2 regions of the Propionispora vibrioides genome follow, and region 1 is predicted to be linked to the other one. Evidence: a T-box and tRNA genes for the amino acid it is inferred to sense, from the RefSeq annotation. Region 1 holds a T-box; the other holds one or more tRNA genes.

What was found. A T-box is a leader RNA that pairs with one kind of tRNA and senses whether it is charged. The one in region 1 lies ahead of BMW43_RS20355 (valine--tRNA ligase), so its partner is inferred to be a tRNA-Val.
Region 2: it encodes a tRNA-Val, which carries the amino acid that the T-box ahead of BMW43_RS20355 (valine--tRNA ligase) is inferred to sense. The anticodon was not compared.

The regions. Positions count from the first base shown of each region.
Region 1 is NZ_FODY01000043.1:13,145-18,863, forward strand. It holds gene BMW43_RS20355 (valine--tRNA ligase) at 1-1,395, opposite strand, end outside; T-box leader at 1,446-1,676, opposite strand; gene gltA (NADPH-dependent glutamate synthase) at 1,718-3,127, opposite strand; gene BMW43_RS20365 (sulfide/dihydroorotate dehydrogenase-like FAD/NAD-binding protein) at 3,112-3,966, opposite strand; gene BMW43_RS20370 (formate--tetrahydrofolate ligase) at 4,003-5,670, opposite strand.
Region 2 is NZ_FODY01000002.1:269,428-275,146, reverse strand. It holds gene BMW43_RS03190 (hypothetical protein) at 11-247, shown strand; gene speE (polyamine aminopropyltransferase) at 402-1,232, shown strand; gene BMW43_RS03180 (aminopeptidase) at 1,290-2,402, opposite strand; tRNA gene BMW43_RS03175 (tRNA-Asn) at 2,588-2,663, shown strand; tRNA gene BMW43_RS03170 (tRNA-Glu) at 2,671-2,745, shown strand; tRNA gene BMW43_RS03165 (tRNA-Val) at 2,752-2,827, shown strand; gene BMW43_RS03160 (LysE family translocator) at 2,935-3,558, opposite strand; gene BMW43_RS03155 (Lrp/AsnC family transcriptional regulator) at 3,561-4,022, opposite strand; gene BMW43_RS03150 (GntR family transcriptional regulator) at 4,222-4,965, opposite strand; gene rpe (ribulose-phosphate 3-epimerase) at 5,206-5,719, shown strand, end outside.

The DNA of each region.
Region 1 (5,719 bases):
GCCCATAGTGGAAAAAGGCCAAAGCCCCGAGCTGAACCAGGTATCCAGCACATCCGGGTCCTGTTCCAGGCTGCCGCCGCATTTTGGGCAGGCCGCCGGTGAGTTACGGGAAACGACCGTTTCGCCGCAGGCACAGTACCAGGCGGGAATGCGATGACCCCACCAGATTTGCCGCGATATGCACCAGTCTCTGATATTTTCCAGCCAATTTAAGTAAATCTTCGTGAACCGCTCAGGAACAAATTTTATTTTTCCCGATCGCACAGCTTCGATAGCCGGTTCGGCCAACGGCTGCATCCGCACATACCACTGTTTGGAGATTAACGGCTCCACCACCGTCGCGCAGCGCTGGCAATGCCCAACCGCGTGGGAATGATCCTCGATTTTCACCAAGAAGCCCTGTTCTTTTAAATCGCTGACTAATAGCTTACGGCATTCATAGCGGTCCAAGCCGCTGTATTTGCCGGTGCCTTCCGATATGGTACCATTCGGTTCGATAACGATAATCTCCGGCAGTTCATGGCGCAGTCCCATTTCAAAGTCATTCGGGTCATGGGCGGGTGTTACTTTGACGGCACCGGTGCCAAAGGCTGGATCGACATATTCGTCAGCGATAACCGGAATGCTGCGTCCCACTAACGGCAATATCAGATGTTTGCCGATTAGCTGCTTATAACGGCTGTCTTCGGGATGAACGGCCACGGCAGTATCGCCCAGAATGGTTTCCGGCCGGGTGGTGGCAACGATCAGCGATTCGTCCGGATTGCCTTCGACAAAATATTGAACATGATATAAGTGTCCCGGTTTTTCCTCATGTTCCACCTCGATATCGCTTAACGCCGTATGGCAGCGGGGACACCAATTGGTAATACGGTTGCCCTGGTAAATAAGTCCCTTTTCGTACAGACTTACAAAAACTTCCCGCACCGCTTTGGAGCAGCCCTCATCCATGGTAAAGCGCTCCCGCTCCCAGTCGCAGGAGGCGCCCAGGCTTTTCAACTGGGTGAGGATGCGGCTGCCATAGAGCTTCTTCCACTCCCATACCTTGTCGATAAACGCCTCCCGTCCCAAGTCATAGCGGGAGACATTATCCTTGGCCAGCATTTCCTCCACTTTAATCTGTGTGGCGATACCGGCATGATCGGTACCCGGCATCCACAGAGTGTTATAGCCCTGCATCCGGCGCCAGCGAATTAAAATATCCTGCAGCGTATTATCTAACGCATGTCCCATATGTAGCTGTCCCGTTACATTGGGCGGCGGAATCACAATGCTGAACGGGTCCTTATCCGATGCGGCCGCCGCATGGAACAGCCGGTTTTCCTCCCAAAATTGGTACCATTTTTTTTCTACTGTCTGCGGGTCATACACCGTAGGAATCTGTTGCTCATCCATGTTTATACCTCCTGAAGGATAAAATCATAACAAAAAAGCTCCTTCGCCCCGGAAAGGACGAAAGAGCCTGCTTTCGTGTTACCACCTTGCTTCTCCGGCAAAAACTAACTCCCGCCGGACTCAAACACCATAACGCGGTGACACGGCCGCACCTACTGACTTTCGTTCAGTGCGGCGGTTCCGGGATGACCTTCGGCCCTACTGCGCCGGGAGATCTCACAGCCAAGGATCTCTTCTCTGACAGCCAGTCATGAACTTACTCTTCCCATCATAACCTTTTAACCATATACCAGTTACACTATACTGCCTAACGCAGACAATGTCAAGCCTGACCGGCCCGTTTGTCGCTTAAATAAGTGTCGATGGCGGCAGCGGCTTTCTTGCCGGCGCCCATGGCCAAAATAACGGTGGCAGCCCCTGTCACGATATCGCCGCCGGCAAATACACCGGGCTTGCTGGTGGCGCCGGTTTCGGGATCGGCCACAATATTTCCCTTCTTATTGGTTTCCAGGCCTTTGGTGGTGGACTGGACCAGCGGGTTCGGCCCCTGTCCGATGGCGATGATCACCGTATCGGTAGGCAGTACAAACTCAGAGCCGGGAACTTCCACTGGCCGACGGCGGCCCGAAGCGTCCGGTTCACCTAATTCCATGCTGATACATTTCAGGCCGGTGACCCAGCCTTCCTGATTACCCTGCACCTCTACCGGCGCCGTCAGCAACGTAAAAATAATGCCTTCCTCTTTGGCATGGTGAATTTCTTCCAGTCTGGCCGGCAGTTCAGTCTCGGAACGGCGGTATACGATATGCACCTCTTCCGCCCCCAGTCGTAATGCCGTACGGGCCGCATCCATCGCCACATTGCCACCACCGACGACAGCCACTTTCTTGCCCACATGAATGGGTGTACCCGTGTCAGGGAAACGATATGCTTTCATCAGATTGCAGCGGGTTAAAAATTCATTGGCTGAATATACGCCGTTGAAATTTTCACCGGGGATGTGCATGAAGTGCGGCAGTCCGGCACCGGTGCCGATGAATACGGCATCAAAGCCTTCCTCCTCGATCAGTTCGTCTACCGTAAAAGTTCGGCCGATAACCGCATTTACTTCGATGGCAACGCCCATCTGACGGAGACCGTCAATTTCCGCCTGCACAATCTCTTTCGGCAGACGGAACTCGGGAATACCGTACATCAACACGCCGCCCGGCAAATGGAGCGCCTCAAAAATCGTGACCGCATAGCCCTTTTTAGCCAGTTCACCGGCAGCGCTTAAGCCGGCCGGGCCGGAACCGATGACAGCTACTTTTTGCCCCACTGCTGCCGCGGCGGCAGTGGCCGCACTTTCACCCTGTTTGCGGGCGTAATCGGCTGCATAGCGTTCCAGCCGGCCAATGCCAACCGCTTCGCCTCTTTTGGTTAGTACGCAGAACTTTTCGCATTGGTCTTCCTGGGGGCAAACCCGGCCGCAGATGGCCGGCAAGCCGTTAACCTCTTTTATATTGGCAATGGCGCCGTCCATGTCGCCTTCTTTAATATGCTTGATAAATGCCGGAATATCGACATCCACCGGACAGCCCTTCCGGCAGGGGGCTGCTTTACAGTTCAGGCAGCGGGACGCTTCGGCCTGGGCCAACTCGGCCTCATAGCCCAGCGCCACTTCATCAAAATTGCGGGCCCTTACCTTGGGGTCCTGTTCGGGCATAGCGTTCTTCTTTAGTGAGAGTGACATTTGCATCCCCCTTCCTTGGTCGACGCACAGTGTTCGGCATACTGTTTTTCTTTCGGAATATACATACGCTGCCGCGCCACCAGGCCGGCAAAGTCAACTTTATGAGCATCAAATTCCGGTCCGTCAACGCAGGCAAATTTATTCTCCTCACCGACCGACACGCGACAGCCGCCGCACATCCCGGTCCCGTCCACCATAATCGGATTCAGGCTGACCACGGTAGGAATCTGATAAGGCCGGGTGACTTCGGCCACATTACGCATCATGATCACCGGACCGATGGCAACAACCAGGTCAATTTTCTTCCCTTCGGCAATCATCTGTTTTAAAGGATCGGTAACAAATCCTTTGATACCTTTAGAGCCGTCATCGGTGGCAATATGCAGCGTATCGCTGACAGCCGTCATTTCCTCTTCATAGATCAGAATGTCCTTGTTGCGGGCCCCGATAATCGAGATCACCTCATTGCCGGCCGCCTTCATGCCCCGGGCAATCGGATACACCGGTGCAATCCCGATGCCGCCGCCGACACAGACCACAGTACCGAAATTTTCAATATGAGTCGGTTTACCTAAAGGCCCGACCAGGTCCAGCAGGCTGTCGCCCTCGTTCAAAGTGCCCAGCAGTTTCGTCGAGGCGCCGACTTCCTGGAAGATCAACGTGATACTGCCTTCTTCACGGTCAAAGTCGGCAATTGTCAAAGGCACCCGTTCCCCATCTTCATCAATCCGCAAAATAACAAATTGGCCCGGCTGCGCTTTTTTGGCAATCAGCGGCGCCTGCATTTTAAACAGCTTTACATTGGGCGCCAATTCCTGTTTCAAGAGTATTTTATACACGATAATCCTCCTTAAGTGAAAACTAATCTATTCCTATTAGAAAATTCCGGTAATCGTTCCCTGCTCATCAATATCCATATTGACTGCGGCCGGCTTTTTCGGCAAACCGGGCATTGTCATTATTTCACCGGTCAGGGCTACCAAAAAACCGGCGCCGGCCGCCACCCGGACTTCACGTACCGTAATGGTAAAGCCCTGCGGCCGCCCCAGTTTGGTCATGTCGTCACTGAGTGAATACTGCGTCTTGGCCATACAAACGGGTGTCTTATCAAAGCCAAACTCGGTCAGCTCCCGAATGGTTTTTTCCGCTCCCGGCGTATAATTCACGCCATCTGCGCCATAGATTTCTCTGGCAATAGCGGTAATTTTCTCCTTAATCGGCGCTTTTTCATCATAGATATAAGTAAAACTGCTTTCCTGTTCACAGGCGGCCAGCACTTTCTCGGCCAGTTCCGTACCGCCGGCACCGCCTTTGGCCCATACCTCGGAAATAGCCACTTCCGCTCCCATGGCCAGGCACTTTTCCTTCACGTGCTGCAGTTCGGCCGGTGTATCGTTCGGAAAGGCATTGATGGCTACCACCGCCGGCAGCCCGAATTTATGGGTATTTTCAATATGCTTCATCAAATTGTGCATGCCCAAATCAAGAGCGGCCAGGTTCTCCCTGTTTAAATCGGTTTTCGGCACACCGCCATGCATTTTAAGCGCCCGAACGGTGGCCACGATGACTACCGCCGCCGGTTTCAGTCCGGCGAAGCGGCACTTGATGTCGAGGAATTTCTCGGCCCCCAGATCAGCGCCAAAACCGGCTTCAGTAACAACCACATCGGCCAGCTTCAAAGCATATTTGGTGGCCGTCACGCTATTACAGCCATGGGCAATATTAGCAAAGGGCCCCCCATGCACAAAGGCCGGGGTGTTTTCCAAGGTCTGCACCAAATTAGGCTTGATGGCATCCTTAAAGAGCAGCGTCAAGGCGCCGGTGACCTGCAATTCTTCCACTGTTACCGGTTTTCCCTCATAGGTGTAGGCAACGACAATTCGTCCAATCCGCTGCTTCATATCCATCAGATCATTGGCGAGGCATAAAATGGCCATCAACTCGGATGCCACCGTTATATCAAAGCCGCTTTCCCGGGGCACACCGTTCACTTTACCGCCCAGGCCGCAAATGACCGACCGGAGCGCCCGGTCATTCAGGTCCAGCACCCGACGCCAGGTAATACGGCGGGGGTCAATTCCCAGTTCATTGCCATGATGAATGTGATTGTCAATCACAGCCGCCAGCAAATTGTGCGCCGTGGTAATCGCGTGAAAATCACCGGTAAAATGCAAATTAATATCTTCCATCGGTACGATCTGGGCGTAACCGCCGCCGGCAGCACCACCCTTGATGCCAAAACAGGGCCCCAGCGACGGTTCCCGCAAGGCAATAACTACCTTCTTTTGCAGCCGCCGCAGCGCATCGCCAAGACCGACGGTGGTCGTCGTCTTGCCTTCGCCGGCCGGCGTCGGATTAATCGCTGTCACCAGCACTAATTTGCCGTCGGGCTTATCTTTCAGGCGCTGCCAGGTCGCTAACGAAACTTTAGCCTTATGTTTGCCATACAGTTCTACTTCGTCTTCCGGAATGTCCAGTTCACGGGCCACTTCCAGGATGGGCTTCATGACCGCCGTCTGGGCAATCTCCACATCACTTTTCAACCTGAACCCTCCCCCAGTTTTGTATTTTATCCAAAGCTAAATACGGGTT
Region 2 (5,719 bases), on a different contig from region 1:
GAGAGATACTATGTGGAAGATGTTTTGCCTGGACCGGTGTATCCCCTTTTATACCGTCATTTTTATCTCCATCTGGTTTGTTGCCTGGGTTTTAAATTCCGTCCACAGCTTGCAGTTTGACTTTGATTTGGACCGGCTGAGAGATATCTATGCCTGGTTGATGACACAGCTTAACGCCACTCATGCCATAAATTCTATCTGGAATAGTCCTAAAGGCTGTGTTCCTGACAAGAGTGCCAGTTCTTAGGCGGATTAGAGAGCCGGTGACCAATTTAGCCAGGGATTGGAAGGCACTGATAAATTCCGTCTTCTCTATTGGCAATTTTTATGATAGAATTCACTTAACGCCGTTGGTAAAACTTGTCTTACCCAAATAACAAGACAAGCGGGAGGGAAGATAGATGGAATTATGGCTTACAGAACAGCAGACGGACCATGTGGGTCTGACTTGCCGTGTGAAAGAAACGTTATTTACGGGGAAATCCCCTTATCAGGATATCGCCGTGGTTGATTCAGCGGAGTTTGGCCGTATGCTAGTGCTGGATGGAGTGTTCCAGACTTCGGTTTTTGACGAATTTGTGTATCACGAAATGATTGCGCATGTTCCTTTGCTTACGCATCCTAATCCCCGTCAGGTATTGGTGATTGGCGGCGGTGACGGTGGCACAATCCGGGAAGTGGTAAAGCATCCGGCTGTTGTGCAGGCGGAAATGGTTGAGATTGATGGTTTGGTGGTAGAAGTAAGTAAAAAATACCTGCCTGAGATTAGTGAGGCCTTGCTTCAGGAGAATCCGAAGGTGCGGCTGAAAATTGGCGACGGTATTCAGCACATGAAGGAAGCGCAGAACAAATATGATGTGATTATTGTCGATTGTTCCGATCCCATTGGGCCGGGCGAAGGGCTGTTTACGCCGGAATTTTATCAGGATGTGTATAAAGCGCTGAAAGAGGATGGGTTATTCGTCCAACAGACAGAATCGCCCTTTTATCATCAACCGTTACTTCGCCGTCTCTTTAGTGATATTCGCGACCTGTTTCCCATTACGAGAACCTATCTGGCATCGATTCCCTTATATCCGGGCGGTTTGCACTGCTTCACCTTAGGATCTAAACATTATGACCCGTTGCAGGGTGAGGTGCCGGTGTTGCCGTTTTCCACCAGGTATTATAACCGGGACGTTCACCGGAGCTGTTTTGCCTTGCCGACCTTTATTCAGGATTTGTTAAAGTAGATATAACGATGACAAACAGGCTTGCCGCTATAGCGGCAAGCCTGTTTGTTTCCTGGGTCAGACGAGATTTTCCGGATTTAAGCCGTGCAATTCAGGCAATACAAAGATACCGTCTTTGCGAACCAGGCGGCCGTCAAAATAGATTTCACCGCCACCGTGATCCTTGTCCTGCATGCAGACCAGATCCCAGTGAATGGTCGATTGGTTGCCGTTATTGGCTACTTTGTAAGCATTGCCGGGAGTAAAATGAAAACTTCCTCTGATTTTCTCGTCAAACAGCGTGTCTTTCATCGGAATGGTAATATGGGGATTGACGCCTAAGGCAAATTCGCCGATGTAGCGTGCGCCTTCATCGGTATCCAATATTTCATTGATCCGCTCGGTGTGATTGGCAGTGGCTTTCACAATTTTTCCCTGACTGAATTCCAGACGGACATTCTCATAAGTAACGCCTTGATATACGGCAGGCGTGTTATAGCTTAAGACGCCGTTTATCGAATTTCTTACCGGAGCGGTGTATACTTCGCCATCCGGTATGTTGCGTAAACCGGAGCATTTTACCGCGGGAAGTCCTTTGACAGAAAAAGAAAGCTCCGTGCCGGGGCCGATAATCTTGACTTCATCGGTTTTTTCAAACAGTTCGATTAGCGGATCCATAGCGGCGGCCATTTTTTTGTAGTCCAGGTTGCACACTCTGAAATAAAAATCCTCGAAAGATTCGGTACTCATATTGGCTAACTGGGCCATGGAAGCATTGGGATAGCGCAGTACGCACCATTTTGTATGGGGCACGCGGATGTCCATATGGACCGGACCAACCCAGTTTTGCTGATACTTGCTCATTTGGGAGGCGGGGACATCTGCCAACTGGCTGACATTATGGCTGGCGCGGATACCGATGTAGGCATCCATTTGGCGCATGCGTTCCGCTTCCCACTGACCGATTAATGATAATTGCTCCTGATTGGCTTTGAGCAACAGGGAACGTTGAATTTGATTATTTTTTAGGGTGACGAAAGGGATGCCGCCTGCCTGATACACCTCGTCTATTAATGCCGTTGTCAGGGGCAGGGCATCATCTACCATTTCGATTAAGACCTTTTCACCCGGCTGGATATGGGTGGAGTAGGTAATCAGGTTATGTGCCAGGGTTTGAATTCTTGCATCCATAAATTTACCTCCTTTAGTTGCGGCCGGATCTGTTCAGACCGTTGAAAAGCTTATCTATCATAGTATTATTGGCTGCAGGTAATAATTATCCTGTCTGCGGCCGGGCAGAATAAAAAAATAAGTTAAAAAAATCATAATAGGGTATTGCGTTTTTTTATGTAATATGGCATAATATTAAATGTCCTTCCTCGATAGCTCAGTTGGTAGAGCAATCGGCTGTTAACCGATCGGTCGTAGGTTCGAGTCCTACTCGAGGAGCCAATACATTGGCCCGTTGGTCAAGCGGTTAAGACACCGCCCTTTCACGGCGGTATCGGGGGTTCGATTCCCCCACGGGTCACCAACATACGGGCGATTAGCTCAGCTGGGAGAGCGCCTGCCTTACAAGCAGGATGTCGGCAGTTCGATCCTGTCATCGCCCACCACATCAAACAAGCCACTCTAACAGGGTGGCTTGTTTATTTTTTGTGAAGAATGGAGCAGAAGGGCCTTTGTGTAACAGGGACTGTTCGGCAAATGAGAAGAGACAGAATTAGAGGGTTGCCAGACTCAGCAGGCCAAACAAACCGATGACCAGGCCGGATAGACGGTTGAGCCAGTGGAGTCTGGTACGATGAAAACGGGGACGGAGTATGGTGACAGTTCCGCATAGCAATAACCACCACAGTAAAGAGCCGAGGAAAACACCTCCGACGATAAACGCTGGCTGGATATATGTTTCACGCCAGGTGCTGCCGGCTTGCACACCAAAGCCGGCGAAGATGGCAGCGAAAGACATAATGGTCATAGGATTGGTTAATGTCAGAAAGAAAGCCGAAGAATAAGAACTGCTAAGATTATTTTTTATGGAAGAAGTGGTGACTGTGTCGGCTGGCAGGGATCGAAAGGTGGTATAGCCCAGATAAAGCAAAAACAACCCGCCAATAATATGCAGGAGAAATTGCTGGCTGATTAAAAAGGCGGAAACAGCGGTTATGCCAAAAGCCGCTATCAAACCATAGGCTGCATCGGCGGTTGCCGTGCCAAGGCCGGATAAAAAACCGTACAGCCAGCCATTCGCTAATGTGCGTTGAATACAGAGCAGGCCAATCGGACCTACGGGTGCGGCTATGGAGAATCCCAACAACATTCCTTTAAGAAAGAGTGATGATTCCATTGTCAGCGTTCCGTTGGCTGCTTGATGGGGAGTATGGGGGTTTCCTTGACAGTTGAAAGAATGATCGTTGTTCTGGTTTTAATGCCTGGCAGAGCTTTGATATCTTCGCTGATTAATTTTTCCAGTTCACGGGTTCCGGCACAGCGTACTTTGAGCAGGTAATCTTCCGCACCGGCTATATGGTGACATTCCATGATTTCCGGCGACTGCTTTACCAACTCTAAAAAGGTAGGTCTGTCCGCCGGATTGTCCAGCGTGATTAATATGATGGAGGCCAGGCCGCAGCCGGCGTATTCTGGGTTGATTAAGGCCGCATAGCCGGTGATTACTCCCTGTTCTTCCAGCTTATGCACTCTGTCAGCTGCGGCAGGGGCGGATAAGCCCAGTAAGGTGCCAAGCTCTGCCCAGGTTGCACGGGCATGATGCATTAAATGAGTAATAATTTTATAATCAAAATAATTCACCTAATAAAACGATCCTTTCGTAACTTTTTATCTAATAATACATTTGAATAATTTAAATGTCAATAAGAAATACAACAGATAAACAGGGAGAACGGGTAGCTTGCCGGCAATAAGAAACTGCCAGCCATATCATTTATAGAATATGGCTGGCAGTTTCTTATTTGAAGATTAGTAGTCTTTGTTTTGATTTGGCCTATTTTTATTTTTCCAGTTCCACGACAAATTTATTACGGTCACCGCGGTATTTGAGCTTTGAAAATTCAATCACCGTGCTATTGGGGAGGAACGCTTTGGTTTCAAAATATAGAAGCGGATCGCCTTCCTTGATTTCCAGAAACTGTGCGTCGGTTTTCGTGGCTCGTTGGGCTTCAAAAATGCGCCGGACTCTTTTGATGAACAAATTGTTTTTTTCAAAAGTAGCGTAAATAGAAACTTCTTTTAAATTCACTTCCAGTAGTTCCGGGCATAAACGATAGGGGATAAAGGTATTAACGAGGACAATGGGCTCATCATTGGCATAGCGGAGGCGCAGCAGTTCGATAACTTTGTCGCCCGGCTCGACTTCCAGCGCCTGAACGAGTTCTTCGTCCGCTTCAGTGACCTTAAGGTCCAGGACCGTGGTTTTAGGCTTAATACCTTTGCGGAGCATGCCTTCATTGAAGTTTTCGATGATATGGACAAACTCCTGATTAATTTTAGGTTTCGTTACAAATGTACCTTTGCCTTTTAAGCGGGATAAGTAGCCTTCGTTAACCAACTCATTGATGGCCTGGCGTACTGTCGGGCGGCTGATACTAAACATCGCGGACAGTTCAATCTCGGTAGGGAGGCAGTCGTTTTCACGAAAATTGCCTGATTGGATTTCTTCTAAAAGCAATTGTTTCAATTGGTAGTAAAGCGGTACAGGTACTTTTTTGTTTAATTCTTTATTTTCAAGAGCCAAGGTTAGCCTCCTACTAATCTAAAAATAGTAATACTGTGAAAAACAATTATAGTATAGCATACTCCCTGTAAGCATATGTTGTTTTTATTATATACGGCTTATGGCCAATTGACAAACATATCACAGACTGCTACAATTTAATCATGTAAGTATATGTAAGTATGTAATGTCATATCATATAGGAATTGCTAGATACAAGTATTTCGGGAAAAATAGATTGATGTATAAGGAGGTTTTCTGATGAGTATTGTTTTATCGCCTTCGTTATTGGCTGCGGATATGGGGCATTTGGCGCAGGAACTGCAAACGCTGGAGGAGTGCGGCATTAAAGCTTTGCATATTGATGTCATGGATGGAAATTTTGTTCCCAATATCGCTTTTGGACCGGATCAGATCAAAATGCTTCGTCCGCTGACTACAATGAAATTTGATGTACATCTGATGATTGTTAAACCGGAGCGGTATATTCAGACTTTTGCCGATGCCGGGGCGGATGCCATTACGGTCCATCCCGAAGCTTGCACTCATTTGCACAGAACGCTGCAAATGATTAAAGCGACCGGCAGGACGGTCGGGGTATCGCTCAATCCGGCTACGCCGATTGAAGTGCTCGAATATATGTATGAATTGGTGGACCGGGTATTGCTTATGACGGTCAATCCCGGTTATGGCGGGCAGAAGAATATTGTGGCCATGAATAAAAAAATCGAACAGTTAGCTGCTGCTAAAGAAGCAGGAAACTATAGCTTTGAAA